One region of the Labrenzia sp. CP4 genome, then DNA from elsewhere that is predicted to be linked to it. Evidence: predicted binding sites of a transcription regulator. Region 1 holds the regulator's gene; each other region holds the start of a gene.

Region 1 (5,821 bases):
ACTTCGTCGGCAGCCTGGACAATCAACCGAGCAAGATCTGCATCCAGCAACCCCAGCTCTTCGTTTGCAAGGGCCGCTGCCTTCTTCAAAACGCCATAAGCGTGGACAAGCTCTATCGGCATCAGGTCGCTACCGATGGAAAAATACTTCAAGGAGCGCTGTGTCTGTGCCCCCCAGTATTTGTCCTCCGGCACGTCTATTTCGCCGATGCTGTCGCTTTCAGTACGCATATGCGCCTCCTCGTGAGTGGCTCAAGGGGCCAGCAAGGTTTCCGTCAGTTCACTATCGGGATCCTTCAAACCGTCTATGACATCGAAATGATGGCGGCCGGGATCCTCCTTGTAGGTGGCCATTGGCCAGGCATCCGCAAGGAGTTTCGATTGCCTTAGAAACTCCGGACGCTCCGCTCCACCGACCCAGGCGACAACCGGACAGTCGACGGCGGGCACCATCAATGCCGCACTTTCGTCCATGGCATCGTCTTCGTTCATCTGGAAGGACTTGTTCATCACCGTGTTTCTGAGCGGGCGAAGGTCGTGCAAACCGCTAATGGAAACAACACGCTCGATTCGATCCAGAACGTCTTTCGGCAACCGGCTGTCTTCGCAAATCATGCGTGTGACCAGATGCCCACCGGCGGAATGCCCGGCAAGACGGATCGGGCCACCGACGCGAGCAGCCGCCTTTGTAATCGCAACAGAGATTTGCCGCGTGATATCTGCGATCCGCGCCTCAGGAGCCAGATCATACGACGGCATGCATACCGTCCAGCCTCTTGCCAGGCAGCCGCTAGAAAAATGCGACCAGGAACTTTTATCGAATCTCAACCAGTAGCCCCCGTGCACGAACACGACGAGCCCCTTGGACTTCCTCTGTGGCCGAAACACATCGAACCGCTGACGATCCCCTTCCCCGTAAACGACATCCAGATCCTTTTCGACCCAGCTTTTCCGGAAGGTTTCCGCTTCCTGCGCCCAGCGCACGATGAAATCGTCAGCGCCCGGAATATAGGCAGCATTTGAATAGGCATCGTCCCAATCAATAATCGTCATCTCACTCATTCGAAATCCTCAGGCAAACGTCGAAACCGATCGGCGGCATACTTGCACGATTTACCTAGAAAGCGGAACGGCCTGAATGCCAATCTCAACTTGTCAAACGGACTGCCATCAACCTAACGTCTGAAAAAACCAGTAGTCGGGAGGCAAACTTAGATGGTGGAGCGCTGTTCCAATCGCGTGGCCAATCTTGCGCATTTTCTGTCCAGGAACGCTGCCCGGTGGCCCTCTGGTCCCGCAGTTGTCGAGGATGGGGTCACCTTGAGCTGGTCGCAAATCGATTCGCGCGTCTCCGCACTTGCCAAGGGTCTCCAATCGGAATTCGGCGTTTCCAAGGGCGACGGCTTGCTGGTCCAGGCCCAGAACTCGCATCAGATGATCGAGATCATGTTGGCCGCATTTCGTCTGGGAGCCATCTGGGTTCCCTGCAATTTCAGACAGGCTCCGGGCGAAACGGCCTATGCTGCGGTAAAAGCGAAGGCGAAGGTTTTCCTGTGTGACGCTGATTTTGGTGCTCAGGCCGATGCAGTGCGAAACGCCCAAGATCAGCTGACAGGATGCATTACAATTGGAGCCAGCGACTTTGGCACAAGCTATGAGGATCTCCTCTCCCGTTACCAGGGACAGGTCCTGCAGAACGAGGCAGTGGACTATAACGATCCCTGTTGGCTGTTCTTCACCTCAGGCTCAACCGGCCGCCCGAAGGCGGTTGTCCTCAGTCACGGGCAGATCGGATTCGTTTGCGTCAACTACATGGCAGACCTGTTGCCCGGGACGACGGAGCGCGATGCGTCGCTGGTCATAGCTCCATTGTCACACGGTGCAGGGTTGCAACTGATTGCCCAGCTATCAGTTGGTTCCACACATGTTCTCCTGCCCGGAGGCGGCTTCAATCCTTCGACTGCATTCGAGTTGATCGAGAAACACAAGGTCAGCAATCTCTTCACCGTTCCCACTATCGTCAAACGCCTGGTGGAAGACCCTGCTGTCGATCAGTACGATCACTCGAGCCTTCGTCACGTCATATATGCGGGGGCTCCCATGTACAGGGAGGACCAGAAGCTGGCTCTCCAGAAATTGGGGCAGGTTCTGGTTCAATACTACGGACTTGGCGAGGTCACCGGAAACATCACCGTGCTGCGGCCACAGGATCATTTTCTGGAGGATGGACCTGAGACACGCAGCGGCACCTGCGGTACGGAGCGCACAGGTATAGAGGTTTCGATTCAGGACGAGGAAGGCAATCATCTGCCCCCCAATGAAACGGGTGAAGTCTGCGTCATCGGTTCGGCAGTCTGTGCTGGCTATCTGGAAGACGAAGACGCCAACCAGAAGTCTTTCCGGAACGGCTGGTTCCGCACCGGAGACATCGGTCACATGGATGAACAGCGCTACCTCTTTCTGACAGGCCGAGCGTCGGACATGTACATTTCTGGTGGCTCCAACGTCTACCCGAAGGAAGTCGAGGAAGTGCTGCTTACACATCCGGATATTTCCGAGGTCGCAATTCTCGGCATTCCGGACAGGCAATGGGGCGAAGTCGGCCTAGCCGTTTGTGTGGCTGCCCCGGACAAGTCACCCGACCCTCAGGAACTCAGCGACTATCTGAACGGCAAGATCGCCCGTTACAAGATGCCTGCACGTTATCTCTTCATTCCCGCAATGCCGACAAGTGCCTATGGCAAGATCACCAAGAAACTGGTGCGGGAGCATTTGACCGAGAAAGGCCTGTTGTGAGACGGCCCGCCCCCAGGTCTCTGTCCGACATTCGTCATCCCGGCCCTTCTGCCATCAATCGGCTCCCCCATGCCAGATGTCTGGCGAAACCATTGGAAATCTCCCTGGCAGAGCAAACTCCCTTGCTGGAGGCGCTGGGCCGCTTCGCCACGCACCAAGGACTGAGCTCCGCCGTTCTCGATCTTTCCGGGCTCACGCTCGAAGCGTTCGACTTCGTAATGCCTGCCTGTGCAATCGATGACCGACATGCAGCCTGGTACAGCGACACGCACTCTTCGAAAGGCGCAACGCTGAAGTCCGCAGTTGCCATTCTCGGGATACGAGATGGTGAATGGTTCGCTCATGTACACGCTTATTGGCACGAGGAAGAAGTCGAGCACCTTGGCCACTTACTGCCGCATACGCTGAAGGTTGCGCATCAAGGGGCTATCAAAGGGTACGGCCTGCAAGGCGCAGCGTTCGTGGCATCGCTGGATCCGGAAACCGAATTCACGCTGTTTCGTGTGCAACAGGATGACGAACAGTCACGGACAACCGACTACAATGCGCTTATCACCACACTCGCTCCGTTTGCCGACCTGACGGACAGCATCCAAGAACTCGCAAAAGAGCTGAAAGCACCCTCCTACGAAGTCTATGGACTGGGCAGTCTGGCCGGAGCAGCGTTCCGCGATGCCCAGCCGATGACAGGTCTGATCTCCGAGATACTCCTGTCTGCAAACGCTGGCGCGAAACCGAAGCAAGAGCTTTGCGTCCCAATCCGCGCCGTTGATCTCGAAGGTGGACTGCATCGGGGCATTCTCACCGCTGGTGGCGCGCCGACTTTGATCACCTGTGAACTGCTGATCCTGACCGGATCGAAGGATGACCTAAATCCGATATCGGAGACGGATTGAATACGGCAACTTGTTCGAAGCCAAGAACAGTAAGAGAACATTTACCCTTGCAGAACACAATGAGAACAGGTACCATGTTCTTGATTTGTACCAGATGTTTTCTCGGTCAGGGGACGCCTACATGCTGACGCGCAAGCAGTACGAACTGCTCATGTTCATTCACGAAAGACTGAAAGAAACCGGTGTGCCGCCGTCTTTCGACGAAATGAAGGATGCGCTCGACCTGCGCTCCAAGTCTGGCATTCACCGCCTGATCACCGCGCTTGAAGAACGTGGCTTCATCCGGCGCCTGCCGAACCGGGCCAGAGCCATGGAGGTTGTTCGTCTTCCGGACTCCATCGCACCCGGCCTGGGTGCTCCACGGCCAAGAGGCAGCTTCTCACCTGAAGTCATTGAAGGCTCACTCGGCAAACCTGAGCCGGAAAAAGCTGCACCGGTGCCGGTGTCCAGTGTTACCGAAATCCCCGTCATGGGCCGCATTGCAGCCGGCGTGCCCATCGAGGCCATTCAAACACACAGCCATTCCATCACAGTGCCGCAGGACCTGCTTGGTCGCGGGGAGCACTATGCTCTGGAGGTTCGTGGCGATTCCATGATTGAGGCGGGCATTCTGGACGGTGATACCGTGCTTATCCGCCGGACCGACAGCGCCGACAGTGGCGACATCGTGGTTGCACTTGTGGACGATGAAGAAGCCACCTTGAAGAGGCTGCGCAAGAAAGGCGCTTCCATCGCTCTTGAAGCAGCCAACCCGGCTTATGAAACCAGGATCTTCGGTCCCGGCCGCGTTCGTGTTCAGGGCCGCCTCGTTGCCCTGTTTCGTCAGTATTGACCAGTCACTCCTCTGCGCGCGCTTCGGCCACCGAGGCGCGCTCGGCTAGACGCAGGCTGTCTCTCGTTACCGTACCCTGGTGATGCCAGGGGCGCGGTGGGTCAGGGATGGCAAACTTCAGTTTCTCGATTTTCAGATTTTCGTTTGGCGGATGGCCCGGTGCACTGGCACCGCTCGTAGCATTTGCGGCCTCGCTGAAATCACCGGGCGATAGCCAGATGGAGACGGCACCACGTTCGGTGCGCGTACCGCGATCCAGGACGAGGGCTGCACCGCAGCTCTCCGGGGCGACAAGATCGGTCACGACCAAATCGGCATATCGGCAATCCAGCTGAAACGCTTCAAATGTCTTTGGCTGCGCGATTGCAAGAAAGGATCGCTTGCCATCCAGCCGTTCTGCGTCCTCTGAATCGACGTAGGCCCTGATGACACAACCGTCGTCATCGCAATTTCTTTGAGGTGATTTCATCTTGCGCGACAAGATCGCATCACTCCTCACTCCTTCCGACTGCAGCCAGAGATCACTTGCAAACGATCTCCCCCTTGCTGCGTAGCGCAAAATTCCCGTTTCATCGCGGGCAGCTATTCGAGAGCCGCTTGCAGCAATCTGGATATCCGGAGGCCGGCTGGTGAGAACAATCAATATTCCTGCGACAAGAGGCACTCCTGCGAGCACACGCTTTCTGCCAGGCACCAACAATCCGGCAAACAATGCTGATAGCAACAGCAATGCAGCAACCCCGTCGAGCCTTCCGGAAGTTCCGCTGCCGGCATCAAGGGCTGCGGTAAAGGAGGCGACCTTCAACAGAAGTGAAACTCCGAAAGACATGACAGCCAGAGGGAGAGCCGCAAGGCCGAATGGCATCAGAACGAATGCAAGTACTCCCATCGGCATCACAACAAGTGAAAACACCGGCATTCCCAGCAAGTTGCCGACAAGGCCATAGGGTGCGATGCGGCTGAAGTGATGAGCTCCTATAATGCCGGTCGCCAGCCCTGCGACCAATGCGGTGACGAACAGCCCTGCAGCCCACTTGCCGAGGTAAAGACAAGTCGCCACGCCCCATCCGGACACTCTTTCACCAGATGACAGGGAACGATCTCGCTGCCGCCACAGGTCATATACGGCGACCAGGCAGATCACGGCAGCGAAGGACATCTGGAAGCCGGGAAAAAACAACCTCTCGGGAGCAATCAGCAAGAGTACGAGGCCAGCCAACGCTACGCTTCGCAGGGTCAGGCCGCGTCGCCCCACCAGAATTCCGACAAAGACAATCGCAATCATCAGGAACGATCGT
Region 2 (5,821 bases), 660 kb from region 1:
TCGTCGAGGTCTGGTATCTGCTCACAAACGGGGTACAGCTGGGCGACATTCACCTGTCGCTGGACTCCTTCATCGTCCTGGTTGCCATTTTCGGCATCGGCGTTGTCGTGACGCGCTGGCTGCAGAACCTGCTGAAGGCGACCGTGCTGCCGCAAACGCGGATGGACAGTGGCGCTCAGAATGCTGTTGTAACGGGCACCGGCTATGTCGGGCTAACGCTGGCGGCGCTGATTGCGATTTCCACCGCCGGATTGAACCTGTCCAGTCTTGCGGTCGTCGCCGGTGCCCTTTCGGTCGGTATCGGTTTTGGTCTTCAGACCATCGTTTCCAACTTCGTTTCCGGCATCATCCTGCTCATCGAACGGCCGATCAAGGAAGGGGACTGGATAGAAGTATCCGGGCAATCCGGATATGTCCGCAAGATCTCTGTCCGTTCAACGCGCATCGAAACCTTCGACCGCCATGACGTCATCATTCCGAATTCGGAGTTGATTGCCGGCACGGTCAAGAACATGACGCTGACCAGCAAGTCGGGCCGGCTCATCCTGCCGGTTGGCGTTGCCTATGGCAGTGATCTGGAGAAGGTGAAATCCATCCTGTTCGATGCGGCACGCGGGCATAGCACTATCGCGCGTTATCCGACGCCGCAGGTTCTTTTCATCGGGCTGGGGGACAGTTCGCTGAATTTCGAACTGAGATGTTTCCTGAAAGACATCGGCAATGTGATGATTACCAAGTCGGACCTTTACTTCACGGTCTACAACGAGCTTGGCAAGGCGGGTATTGAGATACCGTTCCCGCAGCGGGACCTGCATTTCAAGGATATCGACCGGTTGGCGGCGGCGCTTGAGCGCCGTCAGGCGCCGGAAGTGCCTCAACCGGTGGAAAACAAACCGTCCTGACAAGACTGCCGGGCTTTCACTTCAAACGGATTGAAAGCCAGGCGAATTTTTTGGGTCCAGTTGGTTTCTGGAGAAAATGTGCCGTCAGACCAGTTCAGCGGCAATACGCGCGGCCAGGCGGGCATTGTTGCGCACCAGCGCGATATTGGTGTCGAGGCTGCGGCCGCCGGTCAACTCCAGGATGGCGCCGAGAACGAACGGGGTCACGTCCTTGCCGCGAACACCCTTCGCAGTGGCATCCGCAATAGCTGCATCAATGTAGCCGGTCATTTCATCCCGCGGGATCTGGTCGGCTTCCGGTACCGGGTTGGCGATCAGGACACCGCCATGATCCGGGAAACGGGACCGCATCTTCAGGAGCGAACCGATTTCGGCTGCCGAATTCAGGTAGTAGGGGGCCTTGAGACCACTGGCCCGCGACCAGAATGCCGGCAGTTCTTCCGTGCCGAAAGCAATGACGGGAACGCCCTTGGTTTCCAGAACTTCCAGGGTCTTGGGAATGTCGAGCAATGCCTTGGCACCGGCGGACACCACACAGACCGGCGTGCGGCCAAGCTCGTCGAGGTCGGCGGAAATGTCGAAGCTTTCTTCCGCGCCCTTGTGAACGCCGCCGATGCCGCCCGTGGCAAAAACCTTCAGGCCCGCCGCATGCGCCGCCATCATCGTGGCGGCGACGGTTGTCGCGCCGTAGCGTCCGGTGGCAAGTGCGAAGGTCATGTCGGCACGTGAACACTTTATCACGTCCTTGGCCTGTGCCAGGCGGTCGAGATCCTCATCGGAAAGGCCCACCATGATCTTGCCGTCCATCAGCGCGATGGTGGCCGGAACGGCGCCTTCCGCGCGAATGTCGGCTTCCACCTCACGGGCGGTCTCAACGTTCTTCGGAAAAGGCATGCCATGGGTGATGATGGTCGATTCCAGCGCAACGACCGGCTTGCCGTTCGCAAGTGCCTCGCGCACTTCATCGCTGTAAACGATCAGATCTCTGATGGCGGAGGGCGTTGTCGGAGTGGTCACGGCGTATGCCTTTCTGTTTTCGTCCGGCTGCTCGGGCCGGGTCAATTCTGCGGGTCTTATAGGCGCAAGGCGGAGCAGCGCCAAGATTGGAATTTGTCCATATGGTCAAAAGTTGGCGAGGGTATCCCAGGAGAGCTCTTCCGCGAGGGCGCCGGTGCTGCGCAGGGTCAGGGCTGCAGCTGCAAGGCCAAGAGGGACTGCTTGCGTCAGGCCATAGCCTCTGGCGAGCGCCGCGACCGTTCCGGCGCTTAATGCATCGCCTGCTCCGGTGACATCGACGATATCTGTTTGAAGCGGTGCGAACCGGTGAAGTTTCCCGCTTTCAAGCACCAGCACATCAGATGCCGCACTGGTCAGGACAAAACTCTTGAGACCGGTCTGCGACAAGGCCGCCGCCAGGTCTTCGGAAGACGTGCTGCGGGAAAGCCCGGTAAGCGTGACCGCTTCGCCGCGGTTCAGCATCAGGCAATCCAGTTTGCCGAGAACCCCACGCAACCGGATTGCCTTGGCATCCGAAACGGCATTGGCAACAAGACGCCCGGGCAAGGCACGCCCCGTCAGCCGGACCAGCATTGCAGCGGGCAGGTTGGCATCCAGAAACCAGATCGTATCGTCCGTCGCGTTTGCTGCGAGATCCATGACGATACCGTCGAAGAGATCCTCGGGGGCTTCGGACAGAACACGGTCGTCAACGCAGGCGGCCGCAAGATCACCTGCTGGATTATGCAGCGCGAGGTACTGGCCCGTTGCGAAACCATTCCGGGCCTTCACATGCAGCTCGAGCCCTTCCTGGCTGAGCTGGCGGGAAAGCATGTCGGCAGCGCCGTCTTCTCCAACCGCTCCCACGAGGCGTGTTCCAACTCCGAGCCGAACCAGCGCACGGGCAATGTTCGTGGCAACGCCGCCCGGCTTTGCATTCAGCCTCGAAGGGGTGGAGGTCTCGGGGCGGATCGGCTCGCTGGCATGGGCGATCGTATCGTAATGGATCGCACCGATTGCGATGACGGGGGAGGAGATGTCTGAAGTCACGTTCTGGACTGTCTCATGAAAAGCCGGGATCAGAACAGAAGCGTTCGATGCGCCGGTACTGGCAACCGTTGAAGAGGCGGGCTAGCAGATTAAGGCTGGGGCGGCAACTGGTGGCAGGCAAACGACGGTGATTCTGCACGATCGCGGAATCACGGGATGTTCCGATCAATAGATTACGCAAGGTAAGTTCTAAAATCAATAAGTGAGAACATATTGGAAACAAACAGCCATTTTCATTTTAATACCAATCGGTTTTGCCGACTTGTCAAATGAGAACAAAATGTGTACAAAGGCTCTCATTGAAACGGCGCGTCCATCGTGGAATAAGGAGCGTAAGCCATGTCGCAAAGTACACTTCGTCTCGTAGAAAGCAGCCAGATGGATAAGACAAAAGCGCTGGACGCAGCGCTCAGCCAAATCGAACGCGCCTTCGGCAAAGGCTCCATCATGAAGATGGGTCAGGGCCAAGTGGTTGAGGTGCAAGCCGTCTCGACCGGGTCGCTCGGACTTGATATCGCGCTCGGGATCGGCGGTCTGCCGCGCGGCCGTATCGTCGAGATCTACGGGCCGGAGTCTTCGGGTAAAACCACACTTGCCCTGCATGCGGTTGCCGAAGCCCAGAAGACCGGTGGTATCTGCGCCTTTGTCGATGCGGAGCACGCGCTGGATCCGATCTATGCGCGCAAGCTTGGCGTCGATATCGACAATCTGCTGATCTCCCAGCCGGACGCCGGTGAACAGGCGCTGGAAATTGCCGACACTCTGGTGCGGTCCGGCGCCATCGACGTTCTGGTCATCGACTCGGTTGCGGCACTAACGCCGAAGGCAGAACTCGAAGGCGAGATGGGCGACAGCCTGCCGGGCATGCAGGCCCGTCTGATGAGCCAGGCTCTTCGCAAACTGACCGCGTCGATTTCCAAGTCGAAGTGCATGGTGATCTTCATCAACCAGATCCGCATGAAGATCGGCGTGATGTTCGGTTCTCCGGAAACCACGACCGGCGGTAACGCACTCAAGTTCTATGCGTCCGTCCGCCTGGATATCCGCCGTATTGGTGCGATCAAGGACCGGGACGAAGTCGTCGGCAACCAGACCCGCGTGAAAGTCGTCAAGAACAAGCTTGCGCCTCCTTTCCGTCAGGTGGAATTCGACATCGTCTATGGTGAAGGCGTGTCCAAGACCGGCGAACTCATCGACCTTGGCGTCAAGGGCAACATCGTTGAAAAGTCGGGTGCCTGGTTCTCCTACAACAGCCAGCGTCTTGGCCAGGGCCGGGAAAACGCCAAGCAGTTTCTGAAGGATAATCCGGAAATTGCCGATGAAATCGAACTGGCGATCCGCCAGAACGCCGGCCTGATCGCCGATGCGATCATCGATCCGGACGCTGCATCGGAAGAAGCAGAGGACTGATCCTCAGCTTCCGGTCTCCGTCTGCAAGAGCTCCGGACGTTTGTCCGGTCTTCCAAGGGCCTCCTTCCGCACTCCGGAAGGGGGCCTTTTGCTTTTCGGGACCCGCAACGGAGCGAAATTGGAAGAGGTCAGATCCTGTCGGAGGAGTTGGCCGGCGCATGACGGCAGCCTTCATTCCGGAAATCGCCTGTTTCCCGGCAGCTTTCCGTTGGGTCGGGTCCGTGCAACCGCTGGACAGGGTTGGAGGTGAAAGTTAAAAGGCTGTTCCGGCGCGGATCGGCGACCCAGATCCAGCGCCTTCAAGATTTTCAACAGGCCCTCATATGCGGGGCTGTGACCGATGCGAGATCCGAATGACCGGCGTAAATGAAATCCGCTCTGCCTTTCTGGACTATTTCAAGACAAACGGCCACGAAGTGGTCGAGTCCGGGCCGCTGGTGCCGCGTAACGATCCGACCCTGATGTTTGCGAACGCGGGCATGAACCAGTTCAAGAACGTGTTCACCGGTCTGGAAAAGCGCGACTATTCCCGTGCGGTCACGGCGCAGAAGTGCGTTCGCGCCGGAGGCAAGCACAACGACCTCGATAACGTCGGTTACACCGCACGCCACCACACCTTCTTCGAGATGCTGGGCAACTTCTCCTTTGGTGACTATTTCAAGGACCAGGCGATCGAACTGGCCTGGAACCTCGTCAACAAGGAATTCGGCCTGCCGAAGGACAAGCTGCTGGTAACCGTCTTTGCCGAAGACGATCAGGCGTTCGATCTTTGGAAGAAGATCGCAGGTCTCAGCGAAGACCGGATTATCCGTATCGCGACGTCGGACAATTTCTGGTCCATGGGCGATACCGGTCCGTGCGGCCCCTGTTCCGAAATCTTCTACGACCATGGCGACCACATCTGGGGCGGCCCTCCGGGCTCTGCGGAAGAAGATGGCGACCGGTTCATCGAGATCTGGAACCTCGTCTTCATGCAGTACGAACAGACGCCGGAAAAGCGTCTCGACCTGCCGCGTCCGTCCATCGACACCGGCATGGGCATCGAGCGTATCGCCGCTGTCATGCAGGGCGTCCACAACAACTACGACATCGACCTCTTCAAGGCGCTGATTGCGGCGTCCGTCAACGCCACGGGTGTGGAAGCAGAAGGCGACGCCACCGGCAGCCACCGCGTGATTGCCGACCATCTGCGGTCCACGAGCTTCCTGATTGCCGATGGCGTACTACCGTCCAACGAAGGGCGCGGTTATGTACTGCGCCGGATCATGCGCCGCGGCATGCGCCACGCCCATCTTCTTGGGGCGAGCGAACCGCTGATGCACAAGCTGGTTCCGGCGCTGGTGCGTGAAATGGGCCGTGCCTATCCGGAGCTGAGCCGCGCTGAAGATCTGATCACCGAAACGCTGAAGCTGGAAGAAACGCGTTTCCGCAAGACGCTGGAGCGTGGCCTCGGCCTGCTCGAC
Region 3 (5,821 bases), 250 kb from region 1:
GCCGCCTTCTTCGTCAAAGGGGTATCTACGGCTTCACGAGTACGTGAGACATTACCGGAGAGCCAAATGCCGTTTCAATTCAATGTTGGTGACCATTCGTCACCGATCTGGAAATACACAAGTTTCAACTCTTCCCAGTATTCAAAGCTGAAATGGGCCAGAAACAAGCTTTTCAAGATGGTCAAGAACAACCCGGGATGTAATGCCTATTTCCGGACGCTCCCCAAGGGGCGAAGCTTGTCGGACATGATCAACGACAGCTCGATTTGGGTGAATTACGGACCGACCATTTCACCGCTACATGGGGAAATCCACGTTCCTTCCGGGGAAATCGCGGTTGGTGACCGGGCCTTTAAAATGGGCAGGTGGATGGTGCTGGCCACCATCATTCATGAATTCGCGCATCACAACGGCGCCCCGATTACGGGTGGCGACACACGCGCAGAAGAAGCCGTCTATCACTGCGGTCTCGGCAGTGCGAAGGAATATTACGACGGCATTGATGACCCGAACACGCCTTACGACCCGAACGTCGGCGGTTGATCAACATAACCTGGTGCGCGGCCCCAAAGCATGGGACCGCACCCGGTAGGGCAGAAAAAGATCAGAACGGAATTTCGTCGTCCATGGGGCCGCCACCGCCACCGGACGGACCGCCGTAACCGCCACCGCTGCTGGAACCGCCGCCATAGCCACCACCGAAATTCCCGCCGGAACCGGAACCGCCGCCGCCGAAGCCACCTCCGCCGCCGCCTTGTGAGTCATTGCCGTAATCGGGAAGACCGCCGGATGCACCGCCACCTTCGCCGCGGCCGTCAAGCATGGTCAGGTTGGAGTTGAAGCCCTGCAGCACGATCTCGGTGGAGTACCGGTCCTGACCGGACTGATCCTGCCATTTGCGGGTCTGAAGCTGGCCTTCGAGATAAACCTTTGATCCCTTGCGCAGATATTGCTCCGCAACTTTGCAAAGACCGTCGTTGAAAATCACGACACGGTGCCACTCCGTCTTTTCACGACGCTCACCGGTGTTGCGGTCGCGCCAGGATTCCGACGTCGCAATCCGGAGATTGGCGATCGGGCGGCCATCCTGCGTACGGCGGATTTCCGGGTCTGCTCCCAGATTGCCGACCAAAATTACTTTGTTGACGCTGCCCGCCATACTGAACTCCTGTTTGTTTTTCGTTGACCCCGCCGACGATGTACGTGTGCTTCTCCGGCACGTGTCGATAAACGGTCAACGTTGCAAGCTTTGCTGCTAGAAACCAGAACCCTAACGGCACGCCAACAGCTTCGCCGCTATTTTCGCCAGGCTTCACTCATTTTCCACAAGGCAACTTAAAAACTGCCGCCTGGTTCATCCGCCTAAAATTCGAGCAAAGTCGACAGACACAATCCCTGATTGCGCCAAGTTACAATTTGCTCCACTTTTGTTCCAATCAAGCCCCGATTTTTGTGTCAGGACATTATCTCATGAACTGCGAGGTTTCGGTCACCTATTTCTGCTCGGCTCCTGACGCTGCAATCGTTAATGTACTTGTTTTGTTCTTATCATTTCTGTAAAAGCGATTCAATCAGGCATCGCATCGACAAGTGCCTCTGGCACGATAATGAAAATGCCTCACTGGAAGCTCCGCCCGAAACTGCTATATCGGGGCAAACAGACATCATCGGCAATGGACCATCTTAGCGTATGCGAGAGCAACAATCGGCTTTGGGCGACGCATGCGGTCAGGAAGAACGACAATGAAGACAGCCAAGGGATCGCAGTCGGAAGAAGCCTGGAAGGCGGACCCAACACGGGTCATCAGCATCCGTGGCGCACGGGAGCATAACCTCAAGGGTGTCGACCTGGACCTGCCCCGCGACAAGTTAATTGTCATGACCGGCCTGTCTGGCTCAGGAAAGTCGTCACTCGCCTTCGACACCATATATGCAGAAGGACAGCGGCGGTACGTGGAAAGCCTGTCCGCCTACGCACGTCAGTTCCTGGAAATGATGCAGAAACCGGACGTCGACCAGATCGACGGACTGTCGCCGGCAATCTCCATCGAACAGAAGACCACGTCCCGCAATCCGCGCTCCACGGTCGGGACGGTTACGGAAATCTACGATTACATGCGCCTTTTGTTTGCGCGTGTCGGCGTTCCCTATTCCCCCGCCACCGGTCTGCCGATCGAAAGCCAGACCGTCAGCCAAATGGTCGATCGCATTCTGGAACTGGAAGAAGGTGCCCGCCTCTACCTGCTCGCGCCGATGGTTCGCGGCCGCAAGGGCGAGTATCGCAAGGAACTTGCCGAGCTGATGAAGAAGGGTTTCCAGCGCGTCAAGATCGACGGAACCTTCCATGAGATTTCCGAGGCCCCTGCCCTCGACAAGAAATTCAAGCACGATATCGACGTCGTCGTAGACCGTATCGTCGTGCGTGACGATATCTCCGGTCGGCTTGCCGATTCACTGGAAACGGCGCTGAAACTTGCCGATGGCATTGCAATTGCCGAATTTGCCGACAAGACCGATGAGAACGGCAACCCGGAACGGCTGATCTTTTCCGAAAAATTTGCCTGCCCGGTATCCGGCTTCACCATTCCGGAGATCGAGCCGCGTCTGTTCTCGTTCAACAATCCCTTCGGTGCCTGCCCCACTTGTGACGGCCTTGGAACGACACTCGCTTTTGAAGAAGACCTGGTTGTTCCTGACCACTCGCTTTCCCTGCGCGAAGGAGCTGTCCTGCCGTGGGCGAAGACAGGGTCGACATCACCTTATTATGCCCAGACGCTGGAAGCACTCTGCAGTCATTTCAAGGTGTCCATGGCAACGCCCTGGAAGGATCTTCCTTCGGAAGTGCGCGAGGCAATCCTTCATGGAACCGGCAATGCGAAGATTGAATTCGTCTATGATGACGGCGTCCGCAGCTACCGGACAGAGAAGACCTTTGAAGGTGTAATCGGCAATATCGAACGGCGGTGGCGCGAGACGGAATCCACCTGGGTTCGCGAGGAACTGGCAAGGTTTCAATCCGATCATGCCTGCCCGGCTTGCAGCGGGTTCCGTCTGAAGCCGGAAGCGCTTGCCGTCAAGATTGCCGGCAGGCATATCGGTCAGATCACCGAACATTCCATTCGCGATGCAAGCCTCTGGTTTGAAGCCCTGCCGGAGCAACTGAACGACAAACAGAGCGAAATCGCAGGCCGCATCCTGAAGGAAATTCGCGAGCGGCTGAAGTTCCTGAATGACGTTGGTCTTGAATATCTCACCTTGTCCCGGTCTTCCGGAACACTGTCAGGCGGCGAAAGCCAGCGTATCCGCCTCGCCTCGCAGATAGGCTCGGGGCTGACAGGAGTTCTCTATGTACTGGATGAGCCGTCCATCGGCCTTCATCAGCGCGACAACGCCCGTCTTCTGGAAACGCTGAAACACCTGCGCGATCTCGGCAATACGGTGATCGTGGTCGAGCATGACGAAGACGCGGTGCTGACTGCCGATTACGTTGTCGACGTCGGACCAGGAGCGGGTGTCCATGGCGGGCAGATCGTCGCCAAGGGCACTCCCTCCGAAATCATGGCCAATCCCAATTCGTTGACGGGGCAGTATCTGTCTGGATCCATGATGGTTTCGCGCAACGACGAGCGCAGAAAAATCAACAAGAAGCGGAAGATCTCCGTTCGCGGCGCCCGCGGCAACAATCTGAAGGACATTGACGTTGACGTGCCGCTCAGCACGTTTACCTGTGTCACCGGTGTGTCGGGTGGCGGCAAGTCCACGTTCCTGATCGATACGCTCTACAAGGCCGCGGCTCGTCGCCTCAATGGCGCGCGGGACAACCCTGCCCCGCACGATCGCATCGAAGGTCTGGAAGTGCTCGACAAGGTGATCGATATCGATCAGTCACCGATCGGCCGGACACCCAGATCCAACCCGGCGACCTACACCGGTGCCTTTACCCCGATCCGTGAATGGTTCGCCGGCATGCCTGAAGCAAAGGCCAGAGGCTATCAGCCCGGCCGGTTCTCCTTCAACGTCAAGGGAGGCCGCTGCGAAGCCTGTCAGGGCGACGGCGTCATAAAGATCGAAATGCACTTCCTGCCGGATGTGTACGTCACTTGCGACGTATGCAAAGGCAAACGGTACAATCGAGAAACGCTCGAGGTCGAGTTCAAGGGCAAGTCGATTGCCGACGTGCTCGACATGACCGTGGATGAAGCCGCCGTGTTCTTCTCCGCAGTTCCTGCCGTGCGCGACAAGATGGAGACCCTGGCGCGTGTCGGTCTCGGCTACATCAAGGTCGGCCAACAGGCGACCACGCTTTCAGGTGGTGAAGCGCAGCGCGTAAAGCTTGCGAAGGAACTCTCCAAGCGCTCGACGGGCCGTACGCTTTACATTCTGGACGAACCCACGACAGGCCTGCATTTTCACGATGTCGCAAAACTGCTGGAAGTGCTGCACGAACTGGTTGACCAGGGCAACACGGTTCTGGTGATCGAGCACAATCTCGAAGTCATCAAGACGGCAGACTGGATTATCGATCTGGGACCGGAAGGAGGCGACGGTGGCGGTACGGTGGTTGCAACCGGACGCCCTGAAGACGTTGCCGAGGTTTCGGAAAGCTACACGGGACAATTCCTGCAGGAACTGCTGCAGCGACGTCCGCAACGGGCGCACGACGCTGCGGAATAAGTCTTAACCAGTCTCCAGTTACGTGACGACAGGCATGTGTGCACCGCACACATGCCTTTTTCATTTGTATTTCCGCATGTTCCACGAATCATCCGGATTCTGTCTGCGCAAGCTTTGCTGCATTGCATCAAACGCATGTCAGGCATGCAGAGATGGCACTTCTTTTATTTTGAGTGGTGAAATATATCATTGGACAACAACGGCGCGGAACGCACACGCGTTTCGATAATTAAGGAATAAGAAGATGTTTGACACCGTGCGCCAAAAGTACAGCAACTGGGTAAGCTACCGCCGTGCGGTTGACGAATTGTCCCGCCTTTCGGCTCGTGAGCTTGCCGACCTCGGCATCTGCCGCAGCGACATCAAATTTGTCGCACGTCGTCAGATTGGCTGAATGAAATAAAGAGATCGCGTCCCTAGGCATCCTCCTCCCAGCCGACGGGCGTGTGACACGCAGGGCATCCTCCTCCCAGCCCTGTCACGTCGAAACGTCGCCCGCCAGCACCTCCTCCCGCTGGCGGGCGTTCGTTTTTCTGGCGTCCTGATTTCCTCCCATGCCTGTCTGGTCAGGCAAGAAATTCCTCAAAATGCTGACACTCCAACGCCAAGTGCGATATCTGGATGTGTTGAACTGTCTCCAGGTCGATGTCTCTGCTTTTGCGGCGACAGCTCGCTCATTCCTCCAAGCGAAGCAATCCCTGTGAGAACGCCCAAGCGATGCAAGTCAGCAGAAAATAGGTATTCACAAGCTGGGTCGTTACCCGGGCCGGGGTCGCATTCGGATAATTTGATGTCTTGGCTTGTTGCGATGCCGTGTTTTCGATTGGGCTGGTAGATCGACAATCTGTCTTGTGAACTCCGCCGTCTTCTCCGTCTATCGCCGCCTGCCTTCCGTCAGCGCAGATCACTCGTGCGTACCAGGTCTGTCTATAGTTTTCAGGCGATACCAAATGACGGACTGATCCGTAGAAAGGAACCCTCCCGACTGCATTTTCATTTCGCACCTGCGAACACTCAAATCATGACAGCTATGCGAAGCATGCGGGTCGTTTTGCCATTTCAACCCCATTAAGGCTTTTTTAATCTGCATTTTTTGCATATCAGCTTCGCGATTTCCCCTCTACCTCGCACTGCACAAAACACCTAT

What was found. Region 1 encodes LexA, which represses DNA repair genes until DNA is damaged. Its sites were predicted from a motif close to TGTTCNNNNTGTGTTCNG; they were not measured.
Region 2: a site for LexA is predicted at 3,153-3,170, ahead of recA (recombinase RecA). Genes of this name have one in related genera too.
Region 3: a site for LexA is predicted at 1,418-1,435, ahead of ACP90_RS15055 (single-stranded DNA-binding protein). Genes of this name have one in related genera too.

The regions. Positions count from the first base shown of each region.
Region 1 is NZ_CP011927.1:2,990,998-2,996,818, reverse strand. It holds gene fumC (class II fumarate hydratase) at 1-230, opposite strand, end outside; gene ACP90_RS13935 (alpha/beta hydrolase) at 252-1,061, opposite strand; gene ACP90_RS13930 (acyl-CoA synthetase) at 1,215-2,795, shown strand; gene ACP90_RS13925 (hypothetical protein) at 2,888-3,691, shown strand; gene lexA (transcriptional repressor LexA) at 3,813-4,523, shown strand; gene ACP90_RS13915 (ComEC/Rec2 family competence protein) at 4,528-5,821, opposite strand, start outside.
Region 2 is NZ_CP011927.1:2,327,236-2,333,056, forward strand. It holds gene ACP90_RS10805 (DUF3772 domain-containing protein) at 1-902, shown strand, start outside; gene ACP90_RS10810 (pseudouridine-5'-phosphate glycosidase) at 987-1,919, opposite strand; gene ACP90_RS10815 (PfkB family carbohydrate kinase) at 2,025-2,948, opposite strand; gene recA (recombinase RecA) at 3,288-4,358, shown strand; gene alaS (alanine--tRNA ligase) at 4,712-5,821, shown strand, end outside.
Region 3 is NZ_CP011927.1:3,243,977-3,249,797, forward strand. It holds gene ACP90_RS15050 (hypothetical protein) at 67-543, shown strand; gene ACP90_RS15055 (single-stranded DNA-binding protein) at 605-1,159, opposite strand; gene uvrA (excinuclease ABC subunit UvrA) at 1,744-4,674, shown strand; gene ACP90_RS28015 (DUF1127 domain-containing protein) at 4,919-5,068, shown strand.